One region of the Chromobacterium sp. W521 genome, then DNA from elsewhere that is predicted to be linked to it. Evidence: riboswitches for the same ligand, from Rfam matches in the RefSeq annotation. Region 1 holds a riboswitch; the other holds the start of a gene.
What was found. A riboswitch is a leader RNA that binds a small molecule or an ion and turns the genes downstream of it on or off. The one in region 1 is predicted to bind FMN.
Positions count from the first base shown of each region.

Region 1 (5,276 bases):
GCTGACCTCGTCGCGCTCGAATTCCGCGCTCGTATCGCGGAAAGTCAGTTGGGCGGCCTGGCCGAACTGCTTTTGCAGCGCCAGCAGATCGCGTCCCAGTCCAATTTCCTGCTTGCCGTCGTCGATGACGCGGAAGTTGAACAGCAGATGAGCCGGCAGCTCCTGGGCGCGGAAATCGTCGATGTCCACCTTGACGCCGCCGGTCTCGCGCAGGATGAAGCGCGCCAGCTGCGGCGCGATAGGCTGTTGTGGGTCCGGGTTGCCGCTAAGGAAACGGGTGACGAAGTCCGGCACCGGCACGCAGCAACGGCGGATTTGCTTGGGCAGGCCCTTGATCAGCTGTTGCAGCTTTTCGCGCACCATGCCGGGCACCAGCCATTCGAAAGCCGCCGGTTGCAAGCGGTTGAGGATGGCCAGAGGCACGTCCAGGGTGACGCCGTCCAGCGGGTGATTGGGTTCGAAGCGGTAACGCAGCTTGAGGCGGCCGTCTTCCAGCTCCAGCCATTCCGGAAACTGGTTTTCGGTGACATGCTGCGCGGCGTGGCGCATCAGTTCTTCGCGCGTCAGATGCAAGAGCTTGGCGTCGGTCTTTTCCGCTTCCTTGCGCCAGGCTTCGAAGCTGGCCGCGTCCACCACCTCCGCCGGGATCCGCTCGCTGTAAAAAGCGAACAGTGCTTCCTCGTCCACCAGCACGTCCTGGCGGCGGGCCTTGTGTTCCAGCTGCTCCACTTCGCGGATCAGTTGCTGATTGCGTTGGAAGAAGGGCGCGTTGCTGACGTATTCCATGTTCACCAGCGCGCCGCGGATGAACAGCTCGCGCGCTTCTACCGGCGCGATGCGACCATAGCTCACCGGCCGGCGAGGCACCAGGGTCAGGCCGTAGAGAGTGACGCGCTCGCTGGCCACTACTTCGCCGCGGCTCTTTTCCCAGTGCGGGTCGAAATAGTGGTATTTGACCAGGTGCGGCGCCAGCTTTTCCACCCACTCAGGCTCGATTTTGGCCACACAGCGGGCGTAAAGACGGGTGGTTTCCACCAGTTCCGCCGCCACCAGCCATTTAGGCTTGGCTTTTTTCAGGCCGGAACCGGGAAACACGTGGAAGTTAACGCCGCGAGTGCCTTGGTAGTCGTCGCTTTCCTGGTTTTTCATGCCCAGATTGCCGATCAAGCCTGTTACCAGCGCCTTGTGCAGGTTTTCATAAGCGACGGCGTCCAGCTGCTGGCGCTTCTTCTGCGTCATTTGCGCATCCGGCTGTTCGGCGTCGGCGTGGGCCTGCTCGCGTTTGATCAGGCCCAGCTCACTGGCGATGTCGGCCAGCTGCGCGTGCAGTTCCCGCCACTCGCGCAGGCGAAGGTGGGACAGGAAGTGCTCGTGGCAGGTGTTGATCAGCAGACGGTTGGATTTCTTGTGCTTGAGCGCGTCGGAGAAGAAATCCCAAAGGTGCAGGAAGGACAGGAAGTCCGACTTCTCGTCGTTGAAACGCGCTTGGGCGCGTTCGGCCGCTTCGCGCGCTTCGAACGGACGCTCGCGCGGGTCCTGCACGCTCAAGGCTGCGGCAATGATCAGTACTTCGCGCACGCAGCCGAAGTCGCGGCCGGCCAGCAGCAGGCGGCCCACCTTGGGGTCCACTGGAATCCGCGCCAGCTCTTTGCCCACACTGGTCAATTCCCCCTTGTCGTCCACCGCGCCCAGCTCGGTCAGCACTTGGTAGCCGTCGGCGATCAGACGGCTGCTGGGCGCTTCCAGGAAGGGGAAGGCGTCCACCTTGCCCAGCCGCAGCGCGGCCATGCGCAGAATGACCGCGGCCAGGTTGGAGCGGACGATTTCAGGATCGGTGAACGCCGGGCGTTGATTGAAGTCGTCTTCGCTGTACAGGCGTACGCAGATGCCGGCCTCGACACGGCCGCAACGGCCAGCGCGCTGACGCGCCGCCGCCTGGGAAATTTTCTCCACTTGCAGCTGTTCCACCTTGGCGCGCGGGCTGTAGCGGTTGATGCGCGCCTGTCCGGTGTCGATCACGTATTTGATGCCGGGCACCGTTAGCGAGGTCTCGGCCACATTGGTGGCCAGCACGATGCGGCGTCCGCCGGACGGCTTGAATATCTTCTGCTGGTCCTCGTTGGACAGCCGCGCGAACAAGGGCAGGATCTCGTAGCCGCGAATGCCGGCCTTGCGCAGCTTTTCCGCGGTTTCGCGGATCTCGCGCTCGCCAGGCAGGAAGACCAGCATATCGCCCGGGCCCTGGCGCGACAGTTCGTCGACGGCGTCGACGATGGCGCCTTCCATTTCCACTTCGCGCTCGTCTTCGTCGCGCTGCGCCAGCGGGCGGTAACGCACTTCCACCGGATAGGTGCGGCCGGAGACTTCAATCACGGGCGCACCGTCGAAATGGCGGGAGAAGCGGTCGGCGTCGATGGTGGCCGAGGTGACGATCACCTTCAGGTCCGGCCGGCGCGGCAGCAGCTGTTTCAGATAGCCCAGCAGGAAATCGATGTTGAGGCTGCGTTCGTGCGCCTCGTCGATGATGATGGTGTCGTAGGCTTCCAGGTAGCGGTCGGTCTGGGTTTCCGCCAGCATGATGCCGTCGGTCATCAGCTTGATCACGGACTTTTCCGAGAGCTTGTCGGTGAAGCGCACCTTGAAGCCGACGTGTTCGCCCAGCGTGGATTTCAGCTCTTGAGCGATGCGGCTGGCGACTGAGCGCGCGGCCAGACGACGCGGCTGGGTGTGGCCGATCAGTCCGTGCACGCCGCGGCCCAGCTCCAGGCAGATTTTGGGCAGTTGGGTGGTTTTCCCGGAGCCGGTTTCGCCGCAGATGATCACCACCTGGTGGCGCTCGATCGCGGTTTTGATGTCGGCCAGTTTCTGGTTGACCGGCAAGGCGTCGTCGAAGTCGGGCTTGGGCAGGTGGGCGCGGCGCGCGGCCACCTTGGCGGCGGAGCGTTCGATCTGAGCCTGAATATCGGCCAGTTGCTTGTCCGCAGGCTGGTTTTTCTTCAGTCGCTCGGCGGCGTCGCTCAGTTTGCGGCGCAAAACGTGGCGATCGCGGATCAGGCAGGAGGGCAGGTCGGCCTTGAGTTGGGCCAGCAGCTGGGCAGCAGTCATCGGGAAAAGAACACTGGATTACAGGAAAGCGGCGATTATAACAGCTGCGTGGCGCTGCGGCAGGCCGGGATTCCCGGCCTGCCCGCTATTTCCGCTGACGATAGCGGCTCAGCTCCGCTTTGAGCCAGGCGGCGCTGGCCACCGGCTGCGCCGCGCCGCAACGCACTTGGTAGGCCTTGCCGCTGATGCTGCTCTGCGTGGCGGCACGTTCGATGAAGCTTTCCGTGTTGCTCACCCAGTCTTTTTTCAGCAGATACTGGTATTTGTCGTTCAGATGGTCGCGGGCCTCCTTGGAGCCGTACCAACTGCCATTTCGATTGAACTCGCATCCGGATTTGGCCAGATAGTCCAGCAGGTGATTGATCTCGGTTTGGGCTGCCGGCGCGGGCGCGGCGAAGGCGGTGCCGGCGCTCAGGACAAAAGCCAGCCAGACTGGCGGTTTCAGGGTCATGCCTTGCTCCATCGCAATCAGAATGCGCAGACTATGCGCGATGCGGCCGGGCTTGTCCAACCCTGGCGCCGCCTTTATCCTGTGCCCGTCTTCAGGGCGGGGTGAAACTCCCCTCCGGCGGTAAGCCGCGGCGCATGCCGGCGGCGAGCCCGCGAGCGCCGCGCCATCGTTTCCACGATGCGCGGGTCAGCAGATTCGGTGCGAAGCCGAAGCCGACGGTGAAAGTCCGGATGAGAGAAGACGCGCGCCAAGCCGGGAACGGCTGGGCTCGCTTTTGCGCGTCGGCATAGCCGCGCGTCGCCCTGGAGCGCTTCCCTTAAGTCTTTACGGAGCCTCCAAATGCAGCAAAACATTTATGACCATCCGGTCTTTTTCTCCCAATACCAAGCTTTGCGCGACAACGATAGCGGCCTGAACGGCGCCTTGGAACAGCCCGCCTTGCGCGATGCGCTGCCGCCGCTGTCCGGCGCCGACGTGCTGGACCTGGGCTGCGGCTTTGGCGATTTCGCCCGTTGGGCGCGCGCCCAAGGCGCGGCCAGCGTCACCGCGGTGGATTTGTCCGAACGCATGCTGGAGCAGGCGCGAGCGCGCACACGGGATTCCGGCATTCAATACCTGTGCGCCGGCATCGAGGACTTTCAGCCGCCTGCGGGCGCTTATGATCTGGCGGTGTCGTCGCTGGTCTTGCATTACGTGGCGGATTACGCCGCCGTGGCGGCGCGCGTGTTCGCCGCTTTACGGCCCGGCGGCGTGTTCGCGCTGACGGTGGAGCATCCGGTTTGCACTGCGAGCCCGCAAGGTTGGGCGCTGGACGAGGCCGGACGGCAGGCGCATTGGACGCTGGACGCGTATTTTCAGCAGGGCGCGCGCGAAACCCGCTGGTTTGTCGACGGCGTGATCAAGCATCACCGCACAGTGGAAAGCTATGTGGCCGGCTTGTCAGGCGCCGGTTTCCAATTGCTTCATCTGGGCGAGCCCGCGCCGGACGAGGGGGCGATGGCGCGTCAAGACGGTTTGCGCCCGCACGCGCGCCGCCCGGCCCTGTTGCTGCTCACTGCGCGGAAGCCTGTATTCTAGCGCCGCTATTCCGGGCCGGTGCGCAGAACCAAGCGGCGCCGGCCCGGTCCAGCAAAGATCGAGCATGCGGCTCGTATTCACGGGGAGGGGAGCGGTGAGAGTCAAGCTGGCAGTAGGGGTTCTGGTCCTGGCGCTGTCGATGGCGCCCGCCATCGGCAAATCGCCGCCTGCGCGGGCCATCATCGAACCCGCTCACATTGTAGAGGCCATCCAGTTGCAACAGAAGGCGGACGCCGCCAAGGACAGACCGCCGCAAAACGGCGAGCCTTGGTTTGCGGTGCGGGAAGGCGCTCGTCCCATCATCGTGACCGCGCCGCACGCCACCAGCCCGTTCCGCGAAGGACAATACCGTTTCTCCGATGGAGGAGGCACCGCGGCCTTGGCGGCGATGCTGCATCAACTGGCCGGCGCCACCGCGATCTATACCACCCGCGCCGCGCCGGCCGATCCCAATTACGACGACGACAACGCCTTCAAGCGCAAGCTGGCGGCGTTGATTGCGGATCGACGCCCGCTGCTGGTGCTGGACCTGCACGGCAGCCATCCATACCGGCCTTACGACGTGGACTTCGGCACCTTGAACGGGGCCTCGCTGCTAGGCAAGCCGGAATTGCAACAACGACTGGAGCTAAGCCTGCGGCAA
Region 1 is NZ_JBRBAF010000009.1:71,209-76,484, forward strand. It holds gene hrpA (ATP-dependent RNA helicase HrpA) at 1-3,105, opposite strand, end outside; gene ACUXV1_RS15260 (DUF5329 domain-containing protein) at 3,191-3,556, opposite strand; FMN riboswitch at 3,640-3,802, shown strand; gene ACUXV1_RS15265 (class I SAM-dependent methyltransferase) at 3,896-4,633, shown strand; gene ACUXV1_RS15270 (hypothetical protein) at 4,698-5,276, shown strand, end outside.

Region 2 (5,276 bases), on a different contig from region 1:
GCCGGGGCCTTGATCGCTGATTTCCAGCCAGACGCCGCCGCCATCGCGGCCGTGGCGGATGTTCAAGGCGCTGCCGGCGGGGCTGTGGCGAATGGCGTTGATTAATAGGTTGTCCAGAATGGTCTCTACTTTAGAGCGGTCGCCGTTGACCCGCTCCGCGTCGCCCTGGACTTCGGCGGCGAGACGTTTGGCTTGCAGCAGAGGACGACAGACCTGCAACCGTTCCGTAATCAGCGCCGGCAGATCGAAGGTTTCCACGGTTAGCGTCTCGGACAGCCATTGGCCGGCATCATAGCGCAATAAGGCTTCCACGCGTTGGCGCAGGGTCTGCGCATTGTTTTGCAGGATGGCCACGATTTCCTGCTGTTGGGCGGATAGCCGTCCTATCACTTCTTCACGCAATAGCGCGGCGGCCTCATGGATGGCGGCCAGCGGGGTTTTCAGCTCATGAGAGGCCTGACGGAAGAAACGGCCTTTCTGTTCTTCCAGCGCCGCCAGCCGGCGGTCCAGTTGGGCCAGCTCGCGGGCCAGTCGCTGCAGGTCGGCGGGGCCGGACTGGCGCCAGTCCTGCAGCCGCGCGCCATCGCTCATCCGCGCGATCTTGGCTTGCAGCTTGCGTAGCGGCCAACTGATCAACAAGGTCATCGCCAGCGCCAGCGCCAGCGCGGAGGCTAGCGACAACCAGGCCAGACGGTCGGCGGTGCGGCGCATCTCGGTGATCGAATCCTGCCATTGACGCTGGCTCTGTTCCAGTTGGCGGTTGATCAACTGGCCCTGCGCCGTCAGGTGCAGGTCCAGCTGGCGGAACAAACGGTCGCGTTGCGCGCCTGCGGGCGCGGGCAGGGCCTGGAGCTGCGGCTGGATCGCCAGAATGGCCCGGGCGCTTAGCGTCAACTCGTCGTCGTCGCCGCGTTGCAACTTGCGTTGCGCCAGTTCGATCTCCTGCCAGGCGCCGGCGGCGGTTTTGGCCAGCGCGCGGTCTTTCAGGATCTGGGCCTGGCGGGTGGCGCGTTCGAATTGAATGGATTGTTCGCGCGATACGCGGTTGGCGTCCAGCCATTCCTTGGCTTGTTCCTGATGCGAGCGCAGCGTGGAGGCGGCGTGTCCCAACTCGTTGCGCAGCTGGATCAGCACAGCCGAGGGCACGACGGCGACGATCAGAAAGCTGGCCAGCAGCAGGCTGCGGAAAGAAATGAAACGAAGCATGATGGGGTCGGCGGCGTCGCCGCGGGCGTTAGCCCGCGGCTAAGGGCAAAGATCAAGCAGACAGCGGGGAGGCGGCTAAGTTCTGTGTGGAAATCCATTCGGCCAGCTCAGCCACGCTCAAAATGGGCAGCGCGTGCCGCCGCGCGTAATCCGCGATTTGCGGGCCGCGCATCATGCTGCCGTCCGGGTTCATCAGCTCGCACAACACGCCGGCGGGTTGGAAGCCGGCCAGCCGCGCCAGCTCCACAGCGGCCTCGGTGTGGCCGCGGCGGCTCTGCACGCCGCCTTCTGCAGCCACCAGCGGAAAGACATGGCCGGGACTGACCACGTCCCCTGCCTGCGCTTGCGGGTGGACGGCTGCCTGAATAGTACGCACCCGGTCGGCGGCGGATACGCCGGTGGATACGCCCTGCGCGGCTTCGATGCTGACGGTGAAGGCGGTGCCGTAGCGGCTGCCGTTGCGTTGGGTCATCGGAGGCAATTGCAGCCGTGCGGCGTGCTCGGCGGTCAGGCACAGACAGACGATGCCGCTGCAATCGCGGATCAGACGCGCCATTTCGGTTTCGCTTAGCGTATCGGCGGCTAGAATCAGGTCGGCTTCGTCTTCGCGGTCGTGGTCGTCCGGAACGATGACCGGCAAGCCGCGGCGCAAGGTGTTCAGCGCCGTTTCGACGCGTTGGGACAAGGTGTCGGGATGTGTGGCGATACTCATGGAAACGGTCCTCGGGTCGTTTGAGAAACAGGTTCCAGGGCGTGAAAGGGCCGGCGCAAGCCAACCCGCGCGCGCAGGCGCGCAGCGAACACGCCGCGGGCGCGCGTAGCGCGGCAGGCGGCTATGTCGTCTTCTCTCATCCGGACTATTACCGTCGGCTCTGGCCTGTCACCAGATCTGCTGACCTTCCGCCGGGAAGCGGAAGCGCTCGCGGGCTCGATCTTGCGATCATACCGCCGGTGGGGAATTGCACCCCGCCCTGAAGACGTTGCGTTGGCTCGCCGCGATGGGCGGGCCAGCGGCGATTATAGCGCGGTGGTAAGATTGGACATTCGTTTTTTTGGCCGGCGGCTGACACCATGATTGAAACCGACAACCTGTACGGCGGCGCGCCCGAGCCCCGCATCGTCACCCAGCAAAGCCTGTCCACCCAGGAGGAGGCGCTGGAGCGCGCTTTACGGCCCAAACTGTTGGACGAGTACGTTGGCCAGAAAAAGGCGCGCGAACAGCTGGAAATCTTCATCGAGGCGGCCAAGCGCCGCAGCGAAGCGCTGGACCACGTGCTGCTGTTCGGCCCGCCTGGGCTGGGCAAGACTACCTTGGCGCATATCGTGGCCCGCGAAATGGGCGTCAATCTGCGGCAGACCTCCGGACCCGTGTTGGAGCGGGCCGGGGATTTGGCCGCGCTGCTGACTAATCTGGAACCGCACGATGTGCTGTTCATCGATGAGATTCACCGGCTGAGCCCCGTGGTGGAGGAAATCCTTTACCCGGCCTTGGAGGATTATCAGATCGACATCATGATAGGCGAGGGGCCGGCGGCGCGTTCAGTCAAGATCGATCTGCCGCCGTTTACTCTGGTGGGCGCCACCACTCGTGCCGGCATGCTCACCAATCCGCTGCGCGACCGCTTTGGCATCGTCGCGCGGCTGGAGTTTTACAACGCGGAGGAACTGACCCGCATCGTCAACCGTTCCGCTGGCTTGTTGAACGTCAAACTGGCCGACGACGGCGCGTTTGAAGTGGCGCGCCGCAGCCGCGGCACGCCGCGCATCGCCAACCGGCTGCTGCGCCGGGTGCGTGATTACGCCGAAGTCCGGGCCGACGGCGTGGTCAGCTCCCAGGTGGCGGACGCCGCGCTGGCGATGCTGGACGTGGACCCGGCCGGCCTGGACGTGATGGACCGCAAGCTGCTGCAAGCCATTTTGGAGAAGTTTTCCGGCGGGCCGGTGGGCTTGGACAACGTCGCGGCAGCCATCGGCGAGTCCACCGACACCATCGAGGACGTGATCGAACCCTTCCTGATCCAGCAAGGCTATCTGCAGCGCACCCCGCGCGGTCGGATGGCGACGGCGCTGGCTTATCAGCACTTTGGTTTGCCGTTGAGAGATTGACGCGCAGAGCCCCGGCCTTGTCGCTTGCGAGCATCCGCATGGCCATCCGCTGATCGCCTGCGCCGGCGCGCAGGCGTACAATTCTGACTTTCACGCATTCCGCTGCGGCGGGGGATGATTATGTTTTACGCTTTGTTCGGCCTGACCTTGGCGGTGGCGATCGCCACTTCGATATTCACCGCGCGGTTTTTCGATCCGGCGGTCAACAAGATTCTAGCGCGGGTCCTGGGGCGTGATTTGACGGACGCCTGGCGCAAGTACATCTTCTTCGCCATCGTGGTCACCGGCGTTTCCGGCGGGGTGCGGCAGTGGTCGCTGGAGAAGTACTTGCCGCCGACCGCGGGCAAGGGCAGCACCGTGATGGAGCTGACCGGCGAACGATGGTTGCTGGAGTTGTTCAACACTTTCATCGATACGCTGCGCTCGATTGCTTGGGTTATGTTGTTGTTCTTCCTGTGCGCAATGCTGGCCTATGTGATCATGAAGGCGGTGGAGATGCGTAAAGGCGAGCGGCCTCCCGAAGAATGAAAAAATCCCGACCATGGTCGGGATTTTTCGTTGAAACGGGGCCTGGCTCAGCGGCCGATCTTGATCTGCGACCACAGGCGGTTCAAATCGCGGCGGGATTTCACGTCCAGATCTTTCAGCGCCACGTACTTGCCCTTGGCCGGCTTCAGCATGATCACCGGATTGGCCTTGATCTGCGGTTTGAAGAAAGCTTCGGCCGCTTTGACCGGGTTGGTCGCGCCGATCTGGTTGGAGATTTCGGCGGCGTTCTTGCCATCCAGCATGAAGTTGATGAAGCGGTGGGCTAGGTCCGGCCGCGGAGCATCCTTCAGAATCACCATATTGTCCACCGCCAGGATATTGCCTTCCTTCTGTGGCTGGTAGCCCAGTTTGAACGGTCGTTTGGCGTGCTGCGCGTCCTGTTGCGCTTGGAACAAATCGTTGGAATAGCCGTGGGCCACCCAGATATTGCCTACGGTCAGTTCCTTGATGTAGCTCTGGTTGTTGAAGGCGGCCCAGTAGGGCTTGGCCTTGCGGATCACTTCGGCAGCGGCTTTCCAATCGGCGGGATGGGTGGAATTGGCATCCTTGCCCAGGTAGAGCAGGGCGGCGGACATCAGCTCGCGCTGCGAGTCCAGTACGGTGACCCGGCCCTTGATTTTTGCCAGCACCGCCGGGTCGAAGATCAAGGCCCAGCTGTTGGCCTGCGGCAACACGCCGGCTTTTTGCAACTGGGTTTCGTTGTAGCCGAGCAAGGTCAGCGACACCACGGTGGGCGCTGCCACCTTGTTGCCGGCATCGAACGGCGCGTTCAGCTTCAGGTAGCCTGAATTGAGGTTCTTCCAGTTGGGCAACTGCGCCTTGTTCAGCGGCTGGGTTTTGCCTTGCTTGATCAGAGTGCTGACGGCGAAGGCGGTGGGGAAGACCATATCGTAGCCTTTGGCGCCGGCGGCCAGCTTGGCCAGCATCTCCTCGTTGTCCCCGTAATAGTCCTGCACCAGCCGGCATTTGCACGATTGTTCAAAACGCTTGGCGGTGTCTGCGGATAAGGCGTTGTTCCAGTTATAGATATGGAGTACGTCCTCGGCCATTGCCGAGCCCCAGGTCAGAGCCAGAAGCGCCGAAAGGGCCAGCTTTTTCATACGCGTGAATCCTTTAGTTCAAAGAATGGAATGGAAAAACGAAGACGTAGCGGAGGCGTCGAGGCGCTGCCGCATTCGTTATAAAGCGACCATATTGTCGCGATGGATCAGTTCCGGTTCGATCATATAGCCGAGTGCGGCTTCAATCTCCCGGGTGGGCTTCTGCATGATGGTGCGCGCTTCGCTGGAGCTGTAGTTGACCAGGCCGCGCGCGACTTCCTTGCCTTCTTGATCGACGCAGGCCACCGCCTCGCCGCGGAGAAAATCGCCTTCCACCGCGCAAACGCCGATGGGCAACAAACTGGTGCCGCGCTC
Region 2 is NZ_JBRBAF010000010.1:221,223-226,498, forward strand. It holds gene ACUXV1_RS17375 (ATP-binding protein) at 1-1,206, opposite strand, end outside; gene ribB (3,4-dihydroxy-2-butanone-4-phosphate synthase) at 1,259-1,918, opposite strand; FMN riboswitch at 2,043-2,189, opposite strand; gene ruvB (Holliday junction branch migration DNA helicase RuvB) at 2,278-3,312, shown strand; gene ACUXV1_RS17390 (hypothetical protein) at 3,433-3,840, shown strand; gene ACUXV1_RS17395 (ABC transporter substrate-binding protein) at 3,888-4,961, opposite strand; gene proB (glutamate 5-kinase) at 5,040-5,276, opposite strand, start outside.
Region 2: it holds a riboswitch for FMN, as region 1 does, so the genes downstream of both, ribB (3,4-dihydroxy-2-butanone-4-phosphate synthase) here and ACUXV1_RS15265 (class I SAM-dependent methyltransferase) in region 1, are expected to answer to the same signal.